One region of the Caenibius sp. WL genome, then DNA from elsewhere that is predicted to be linked to it. Evidence: riboswitches for the same ligand, from Rfam matches in the RefSeq annotation. Region 1 holds a riboswitch; the other holds the start of a gene.
What was found. Region 1 has a riboswitch for cobalamin ahead of K5X80_RS09965 (energy-coupling factor ABC transporter permease). Riboswitches for the same ligand answer to the same signal wherever they lie in the genome.
Positions count from the first base shown of each region.

Region 2: linked by a shared signal. The riboswitch ahead of K5X80_RS08345 (TonB-dependent receptor plug domain-containing protein) and the one ahead of K5X80_RS09965 (energy-coupling factor ABC transporter permease) in region 1 are both predicted to bind cobalamin.

Region 1 is NZ_CP081844.1:2,090,800-2,095,009, reverse strand. Features, by position in the region: gene K5X80_RS09970 (TonB-dependent receptor) at 1-757, opposite strand, end outside; cobalamin riboswitch at 935-1,183, opposite strand; gene K5X80_RS09965 (energy-coupling factor ABC transporter permease) at 1,267-1,944, opposite strand; cobalamin riboswitch at 1,978-2,192, opposite strand; gene K5X80_RS09960 (cyclophilin-like fold protein) at 2,265-2,615, opposite strand; gene K5X80_RS09955 (alpha/beta hydrolase) at 2,767-3,834, opposite strand; gene K5X80_RS09950 (MFS transporter) at 3,844-4,210, opposite strand, start outside.
Region 2 is NZ_CP081844.1:1,770,922-1,775,131, forward strand. Features, by position in the region: gene K5X80_RS08335 (hypothetical protein) at 1-64, opposite strand, end outside; gene K5X80_RS08340 (cell wall hydrolase) at 195-1,349, opposite strand; cobalamin riboswitch at 1,526-1,730, shown strand; gene K5X80_RS08345 (TonB-dependent receptor plug domain-containing protein) at 1,822-3,672, shown strand; gene K5X80_RS08350 (ABC transporter substrate-binding protein) at 3,677-4,210, shown strand, end outside.

The DNA.
Region 1 (4,210 bases):
AGATCCGTGGCTTCTGCGTGCTGAAATCGTGTGAGAACGTGATACTGAAATCGGACGCCGGGCGTAGCCGGATCGCCCCGGAAAACGCAATGGCGCTGCTGTCCCCACGATCCATCCAGCTATCAGACCGGCGGTAGCTGGCGTCCACCCGGAAGCTGACCCCATCGCTGATCGGGCCCCCCGCGCCCGCCGCGGCATGCACTGTTCCGAACGAGGCAACACCTGCGCGGCCCGCAAATTCAAGCGTGTCGCCCGGTTGCCTGCGCAAGACATTGACCGCGCCGCCTATCGCACCCTCGCCATAAAGCACCGAGGCCGGGCCACGCAGGATCTCCACGCTCTGCGCCATCCACGGATCAGCCGGGAAAGTCAGCGTGTTGTTGTACATCCGCATGCCGTCGTAGAGCGTCATCACCGAATTCTGGCCGGTGAAACCGCGCGCCGAGAGGCCATAACCGAACACCCCGGAAGTGTTCACAATGCCGGTCCCTCTGGCGGCGGCATCCTGGATTGTCAGATCACCGCGCAGACGGATCGCGTCGCCATCGAGCGTTTCCACGCTGGCAGGTGTTTCGAGCGGCGTGAGACCGAGACGGCTGGCGCTTTCGGTTGCGATGTTGAGCCGTAGATTGCCCAACACCCCGTTCACCACGATAGTATCCCTGTCGGCATCGGTGGCGTCGGCCGCATCGGCCTGGGCTGTGCAAGGCGCAAGGAGAGCGAAAGCCGCAAACGCGGCCGGTACATGCTTGATCATTATATCCCCCATCGGCGTCCAACGACACTGGGCGGGGGCTTGCCGTTCACAAACGGTCGGCAGCGCGCATCGGCCGGACGCCAGGGGGCAACCGACACACGAACCGATGCGGCCCCAGCCGCTCGTTTGTCGCTCAGACGGAGAGATCCGTGCCCCGGCCATCCCCTGGACCAAAGCAAGAGCGACCAGACGCCGGCAGGTCTCCTGGCTTGCGGGTCATCGCTTGATACACGGCCTTCCCAGGCCTCGCATGGTTTAGCGTCCGGCCCAGTGGCTGGCGGCATCGGCGCATTGCCCTGCCGCGCATGTGTATCGCGCTCGCCGCTTACAGTTGCAGGGACAGCCTCGGATTCGGTCGGGAAATCCCTTCCTCACCGCGTTCCCATTTTAAGCCTCTCTCGAGGCACCGGCGCGATCATATCCGGGCTGATGGCCAGCCCGGATGACAGCACAATACGAATTTCCGTTCATGCTGCAAGTGCTCACATATGAGCACTTGCAGGAATAGATTATACTGCCTGGTAAAGGCGGCGTTCGACAAGGCCGCTGTCCTTGAAGCGGTGCAGAGTCTTGGCCAGAGCCAGAACGCCGAGATCGACAAGCGGTTCGATCACGATCACCAGCATGTAGGCCCCTCCGAACGTGGCGATGGCGGCCATGTTGCCTGCCGTGAAGCCGTGCCCGTAGAGGGCCCAGAACGCGACCCAGCTGACGATACCGGCCTGATACGTCGTCGAAAGTGCCAGAGCCTGCCCGTAGCGAAGATCCACATAGGGCGTGTCGGGCGCGATGATCCGCCGGGCCAGCGCCGTCAGCGCGAAAAGTGGAACCAGTAGTGTGGTAACGTTCATGCTGTATTGCGGCAGATCGACGGGCGCAAAGAACACGCCCTGGAGCAACAGGCCAAGCGCCAGCCCGATGGCCGCTGGCGCAACGCCGAAAAGCAGGAATAGCGTCGATCCCAGGATCAGGTGCACTTCGGATACGCCAACGGGATGATGCGGCAGCACTTCGAAGAAGCAGAACACCAGCACCGTCGCCGCAAGACTACGGACCAGAAGCGACAGCACGCCGCTTTCCGCGATGGCCTTGCGGGCCAGATTCAGGCCATAGCCACCGGCGCTGGCTGCGGTGATATAGCTCAGCCAGATTTTTCCCTCGGCAACGACGCCGGGTTCGATATGCATATGCGTCTCCTCTGCCGTCCCACCGACGGCCTTGGTTATAGTCAACGCATGGCCGGTCTCCTGACTCGCGGGTCGTCACGCTTTCCGCCTTCCCGGAGCACCAGGGGTGCGCCAGTGGCTTGTCGGAAAGTCGCTCGCCGCTCACAGTCGCGGGGGCGGTCGAGGCTTAGGCCCGGGGGCCCTTCCTCATTCCCGTTTCATCCCTGATGCGTTGCCGCATCACGGACACCATGCATCGCAAGGCTAGGGCGCGGGGGATGCGATAAGTCAAGCAAATCCCGATTTTCCCGGATCCGCCAGACTGGAATCGCCACCCCGTATCACGGAATCAGTTCGATACGCACCCGCGCGCCATCCAGTTTCGCGAGCGGTTCGGCACTGCCTTCGAGACGGCCCAGGCGGACCAAGCCGCGCGAATAACCGAAGTCGCGGTAGAAGATCGCGAGATTGCCCCACGGCGCATAGTAGGCGATGTCGCCCGCTTTCGGCTCCACTCCCTCAGGCGCATCCTCGGTCGAGAGGCGCTGCGGCAGATCGGCGATCTTCTCGGTGCGATTATAATCGCTCAGCGTCAGTTCGAGTGGCAGCAGCGCCGCAAAGGCCCGCCCGCTCGCGCTGCCTTCCAGCACGGCAATCAATGACCGGTCGGCGGTGACAATCCTGATTTTCATCGGCTCCTCCACGGCTTGTTCGGATCGGTTCGGTCCCAGCGCCGAGGCATCGGCCCAAGATGCCGTTGCCTTGCAGGCGCCGGCCAGCCCGGCGATAGCCATCAAAACCAATGATCGTCCCAGTGCCCTCATGGCCGCACCTTTGCCCCCGTCAAACCAGATGCTGTTCGAAGAACGAGTGGAGCTTGTCGAACGGGATCACATCCATACGATCGTAGAGATCGACATGGCTGGCGCCGGGGACAATCACCAGTTCCTTCGGCTCCGCCGCCTCCGCATAGGCCGTCTCGCTGAAATAGCGCGAATGGGCCTTTTCGCCATGGATCAGCAGGACGGGGCGCGGCGCGATTTCCTTGATGTAGGTCAGCAGCGGCATGTTCATGAACGACAGCGGCGTGGTCTGCGTCCATGCATTGCCGGAATTGACCGCACGCGGATGATAGCCGCGCGGCGTCATGTAATAGTCGTGATAATCGACCAAAAACTGCGCTTCGCCGCCTTTCAGCACGTTATACGGGGGCTGGTAGGCCGGGGCGCCGTTTTCCGCGTCCGTCCAACGCTGCCGGCTCAGTTGCTCCAGCGTCTGCGTGCGCTGTTCGGGCGTCATGCTATCGTCGTAGCCCTTCGCCATCACGCGCGTCATGTCATACATGGTGCTGGCCGCCACTGCCCTCACCCGCTTGTCCACCGCGACGGCATTCAACGCCATGCCGCCCCAGCCACAAATGCCGATCACGCCGATCCGCTCCCGGTCGACGGCAGGGTGCAAACCGAGAAAATCGATGGCTGCGCTGAAATCCTCGGTGTTGATGTCCGGCGAGGCGACGTTGCGCGGCTCGCCGCCGCTTTCCCCGGTATAGGAGGGATCGAACGCCAGCGTGACGAAACCACGCTCCGCCATCGTCTGCGCATAAAGACCTGACGACTGCTCCTTCACCGCGCCGAACGGCCCGCTGACGGCGATGGCCGCCAGGCGCTTGTCACCGCGATCTTGCGGCAGATAGAGATCGCCCACCAGAGTGATCCCGTAGCGGTTCCGGAACGTAACTTTCCGGTGATCGACCTTCGCGCTTTTCGGGAAGGTCTTGCCCCACTCGTTCGTCATAGTCTGTGCCTCCGCATTGGAAGTGGTGAAAAGGGGTCCAGCGGCCATGCCGGCACCGGTCAGCTTCATCAGTGCGCGGCGATCCACATGCGCCGGGGTTTCCAGAGTGTTCATGAATGCCTCCTATGGTTTGAGCAGACGGCGCCCGTTGCCGATCAGCGCGAGGCCAATTCCAGCAAGGACGACGCTGCCGCTGAAAGTTGCCCCAATGGACAGGCCATCGAGCAGCAGCCCGCCGACGACCGCGCCGAGCAGGATCGACGATTGGATCGCGGCGACCATCAGGCTGCCCCCGGCCTCGGGCGCATCGTCCGCGTTCTGCGCCATCCAGGTCATCCAGATCACCGACATCGCAGTGTTCATCGCACCCCAGATCGCCAGGAACAGGCCCACCCCGACGATGGAACCGCCGAACAGCAGCAGCCCGAGAGTGCAGCCACCCATCAGCAGCGCGGGAAGCTTCAGAAGCGGGGCAACGTTGCCGCTCAGG
Region 2 (4,210 bases), 320 kb from region 1:
GTTGCAGCGCCCGCGCCACGGGCGATTTCGCAGCGTCGCGGGCAGCGGCAAAATGGATGGTCATGAAAGGCCTCGCGGGAAAGAACGGAGGCCGTTTCTAGGCGATTAGCCCTAAAATAATCTTCGCAGGTATGGTTGATGCGCCGTTAACCATTTTCCGCAGAGAAGGTATAGACCGTTGAAAAACGGGGGATTCAGTGCGGCGTTGCGATCCATTCGCCGCTGCGGGCGTATTCGCTCTTAACGCTGCCGCTCTCGGGCAGGCGGGAGGCGCTGTAGAGCGTGTCGCCCCCGCGCGCTTCGATCGCGGGCGTGTAATCGGGGCGGGGCAGGGCCACCGGCGGCGGAGCGAGCGGCGCGCCCGGGGCGGGCGTGGCGGCGGTGCGCTGCAGGCTCGCTTCGTAAGCCCGGGCAAGGCCGAGCGGATCGAGCCCCGCCGTCGGATCGACCATCGTGCGTGCATGGGGCGCTGCCACCGGTTCGTTGCCGAGATAGCGGTTGGTGAACGCCGCCGGGCGGCCCGCCGCGCCGCGCCAGCTATAGAAGATATGCGCGCCGATGGTGGTCAGGCGGTTGAGACTGGGCGCCCAGTAGGGATTGACCTGGATCGTGTGGTAATGCGTCGCCAGCCCGACCGGGGCATAGACCGAACCGGCCAGCGCGGCCCGCGCCACGGCGCGGGCGCGGTCCCATGCGAAGCGGGATGGCTGGCGCGCCAGCGATCCGTCGCACGTGAACGTGAACTGGCAGCCGGTGCGGCGTTCCGATCCCTGATAGACCACGCCGCACACCGTGTTGGGGTAGGCCGGGTGGGACACGCGGTTCAGCACCACCTGCGCCACCGCGCGCTGCCCGGCATCGGATTCGCTGGCCGCTTCGTAATAGATTGCCTGAGTCAGGCAGGTGAGCGCGCGCGTTTCATCGGTCGGCGTGCCGGCGGCGAACACCGGCCGCGCCATGGCGCCGATCACGGGGCGCGGATATTCGCTGTCCCAGTGGGCGCCGGGATCGAGCGGTTGCCCGCCTGCGTCCGCCACGGCCAGTTGATCGTCAGCCAGATAATAGAAAGCGGAACCGGGGAAGCTTTCGCCCGGCGTTTCGAAGCCCATCGGCCGCGGCGCGGCGGGTTCCGCCCGGTCCAGCAGAGCGGGCAGATTCCAGCCAGAAGGCGCGGCGAAAGCGGGCACCGCCATCGCCGCCGCCAGCATCGCAAAGCGTTGTCCGCCGATGCCGGACAAGCGTCCGCGCCGCCCGGCCAGCCCGCGCGCACGGCGCCCGAAGCGGCCGCGAAAATCGCTGGGCCGGTCTTCGGTGAAGGCGGGCGATAGGATCAACGATGAGCCTTTCATGCGGCGGGGCGTAAGCGCGCTGCGGCGCGTAGCGGCAATCCGGGCAAAAGACACCCCCCGGCTGCGTAACGTCCCGTAGCGGCACAAGGTAACCAAATCGTTACCATGCCCGCAGGTAGAGATTTGCGCGGTTTCATCCGGCCTGCTTGCGTAATGGTGCGTTGCGGCATAAGGGGCGCTCACGTCATGGGTTGCCCGGGGTGCGTTTCGCGCTCCGAGCCGAAGAGGGAAGCCGGTGCGAATCCGGCGCTGCCCCCGCAACTGTGACCGGGGAATGCCCCTTCCATTTTGCCACTGGCCATCCGTGCGAGCGGGGCCGGGAAGGCGAAAGGGGTGTGACGATCCGGGAGTCAGGAGACCTGCCCATGAAGTCGTTCAGCCAACGGGCGGGGTGGACCCTAGGCGGCGATCGGGGCGGCAATGACGCATGACCTCTCGCTACGGACGGCATTCGTTCGTTGGAGTAGGTTTGATGCATAAGTATTTGTTGTTTCTGGGAACCAGCCTTGCCGTGGCGCAGCCCGCACTGGCCGATGATGGCGAAATCGTCGTCACCGCCACCGGCCTTGCCCAGCCCGCCGAAAGCGCGCCGCAATCGATCACCGTCATCACCCGCAAGGAAATCGAGCAGGTGCAGGGCGCCGATGTCACCCGTGTGCTGACCCGCCTGCCGGGCACCACGTTCACGCGCACCGGCCCGATGGGCGGGGTAACGCTGATCGGCGTGCGCGGCGCGCCGGCTGGGCAGACACTGGTGCTGATCGATGGCGTGCCGTCCGGCGATCCGTCCACCACGGGCGGCGAATTCGATCTGGCGCAGCTTGCCACCGGCACTATCGACAGCATCGAATTGCTGCGCGGGCCCAATTCGGTGGTCTGGGGATCGCAGGCGATGGGCGGGGTGATGAACATCACCACCCGGATCGAAAACGGGGTGAGCGGCAGTGTGGAATACGGCGGCGCCGACCGGGTGACCGCGACAGCCGCCGCCGGGCTCAAAGGCGAACGGTTCGAAGCCGGGGTTTCCGGCAGCTTCGTCGATACCGATGGCTATTCCGCCGCCGCCAACGGCACGGAGAAGGACGGTTATCGCCAGTACAATATCGCGGGCCGCGCGCGTTACCGGGTGACGGATGCGCTCTCGCTCACCGCCAATGCCCGCTACAGCCAGGGCAAGGCCGATCTCGATGGCTACCCGGCGCCGACTTATACGTTTGCCGACACCGACGCGACCGAGAAGCTGCGCGTCTGGTCGGGCCGCATCGGCGCGGTTTATGAAACGGAAGGCCTGCAGCTCAACGCGGGCTATGCGATCACCGATAGCCGGAGAGAAGGCCGCGATCCCGAAGACCCATGGGGTAATTACACGTTCAAGGGCCGGTCGGAACGGGCCGAATTGTTCGGCCGCGTGGCTTTGCCCGCGCGGTTCGCGCTCAATTTCGGGGGCGCTTACGACTGGAGCGAATTCCGCAACGGGTTCGAGGAAGGCAAGGCCGAAAACGGCAGCATCCACGCGCTGCTCGGCTATTATGGTGATCGGTTGGTGGTGACGGGCGGCGTGCGCTACGACCATCACACCGATTTCGGCGGCGAATGGACGGTGGGCGCCAACGCCTCCTACGAAGTGGTGCGCGATCTGCGCCTGCGCGCGGCCTATGGCGAAGGGTTCAAGGCGCCGACGCTGTATCAACTGCTGTCGCAGTACGGCAATCCCGCTCTCAGCCCCGAACGCAGCAAGAGCTACGAAGTGGGCTTGAGCTATGCCGAACGCGGTGCGCCGGTCTATGCCGCGATCACCGCGTATCGCCGCGACGCCAGCGACCTGATCGACTTCTTCAGTTGCTGGACGGGCAACGCGCCGCTGTGCGCCACGCGGCCCGATGGCTTCTACTACAATGTCGGCAAGGGCCGCGCGCAGGGGCTGGAAATGGAAGTCGCTCTGCAATGGACCCCGACGCTCACCAGCAATGTGGTCTATAGCTACGTCCACACCGAAAACCGCACGGCCGGCGACCCCAATCGGGGTAACCGCTTCGCCCGCCGCCCGGCGCATATGATCACCGGTTCGCTCGACTGGGAAACCCCCATCGGCCTTGCGCTCGGGTTCGATCTGCGGGTGGTCGGCAGTGCATGGGACGATGCGGCCAACACCACCCGGCTGGACAGCTATGCCCTGGGCGATCTGCGCGCCAGCTATCGGGTCAACGACACGGTGGAACTGTTCGGCCGGGTCGAAAATATCTGGGATCAGCGCTACACCATCGCGGGCGGATATGGCACCCAAGGGCGCGCGGCCTATATCGGCGTGCGGCTGAGGAAGTGATCCGATGAAGCAGGGGGCGTTTCTCGCGCTGGCATGCCTCGCTTTTGCGGGGTGGGCCATGGCGGGATGCGCCCCTGCGGCTGCGCCGGGTGAAAGCAGCCGCGGGCCGATGATCGTCTCGCTCAATCCGTGCAGCGATGCGGTGCTGGCCGAAGTGGCCGATCCGGCCCAGATTCTGGCGATTTCGCATTATAGCCACGATCCGCGCGCCAGTTCGATGCCGCCGGATCAGGCGCGGCGCTTCCGCAGCACCGGCGGAACGGTGGAGGAAGTGATCGCGCTGAAACCCGATGTGGTGATCGCGGGCGCATTCCTACCCCCTGCCACGCGCGCCGCGTTCGGGCGGCTGGGTATCCGCGTGGAAAGTTTCGATATCGAACATACCGTGCCCGAAAGCCTGGCGCGCGTACGCCGGATCGCCGCGATTGCCGGGCATGCGGATCGGGGCGAAGCGCTGGTCCGCCGGATCGGGCGGGCGCTGGCCGCCGCCGCGCCGCCGCCGGGCGAACCGCCGCTGCGCACGATCCTGTGGCAATCG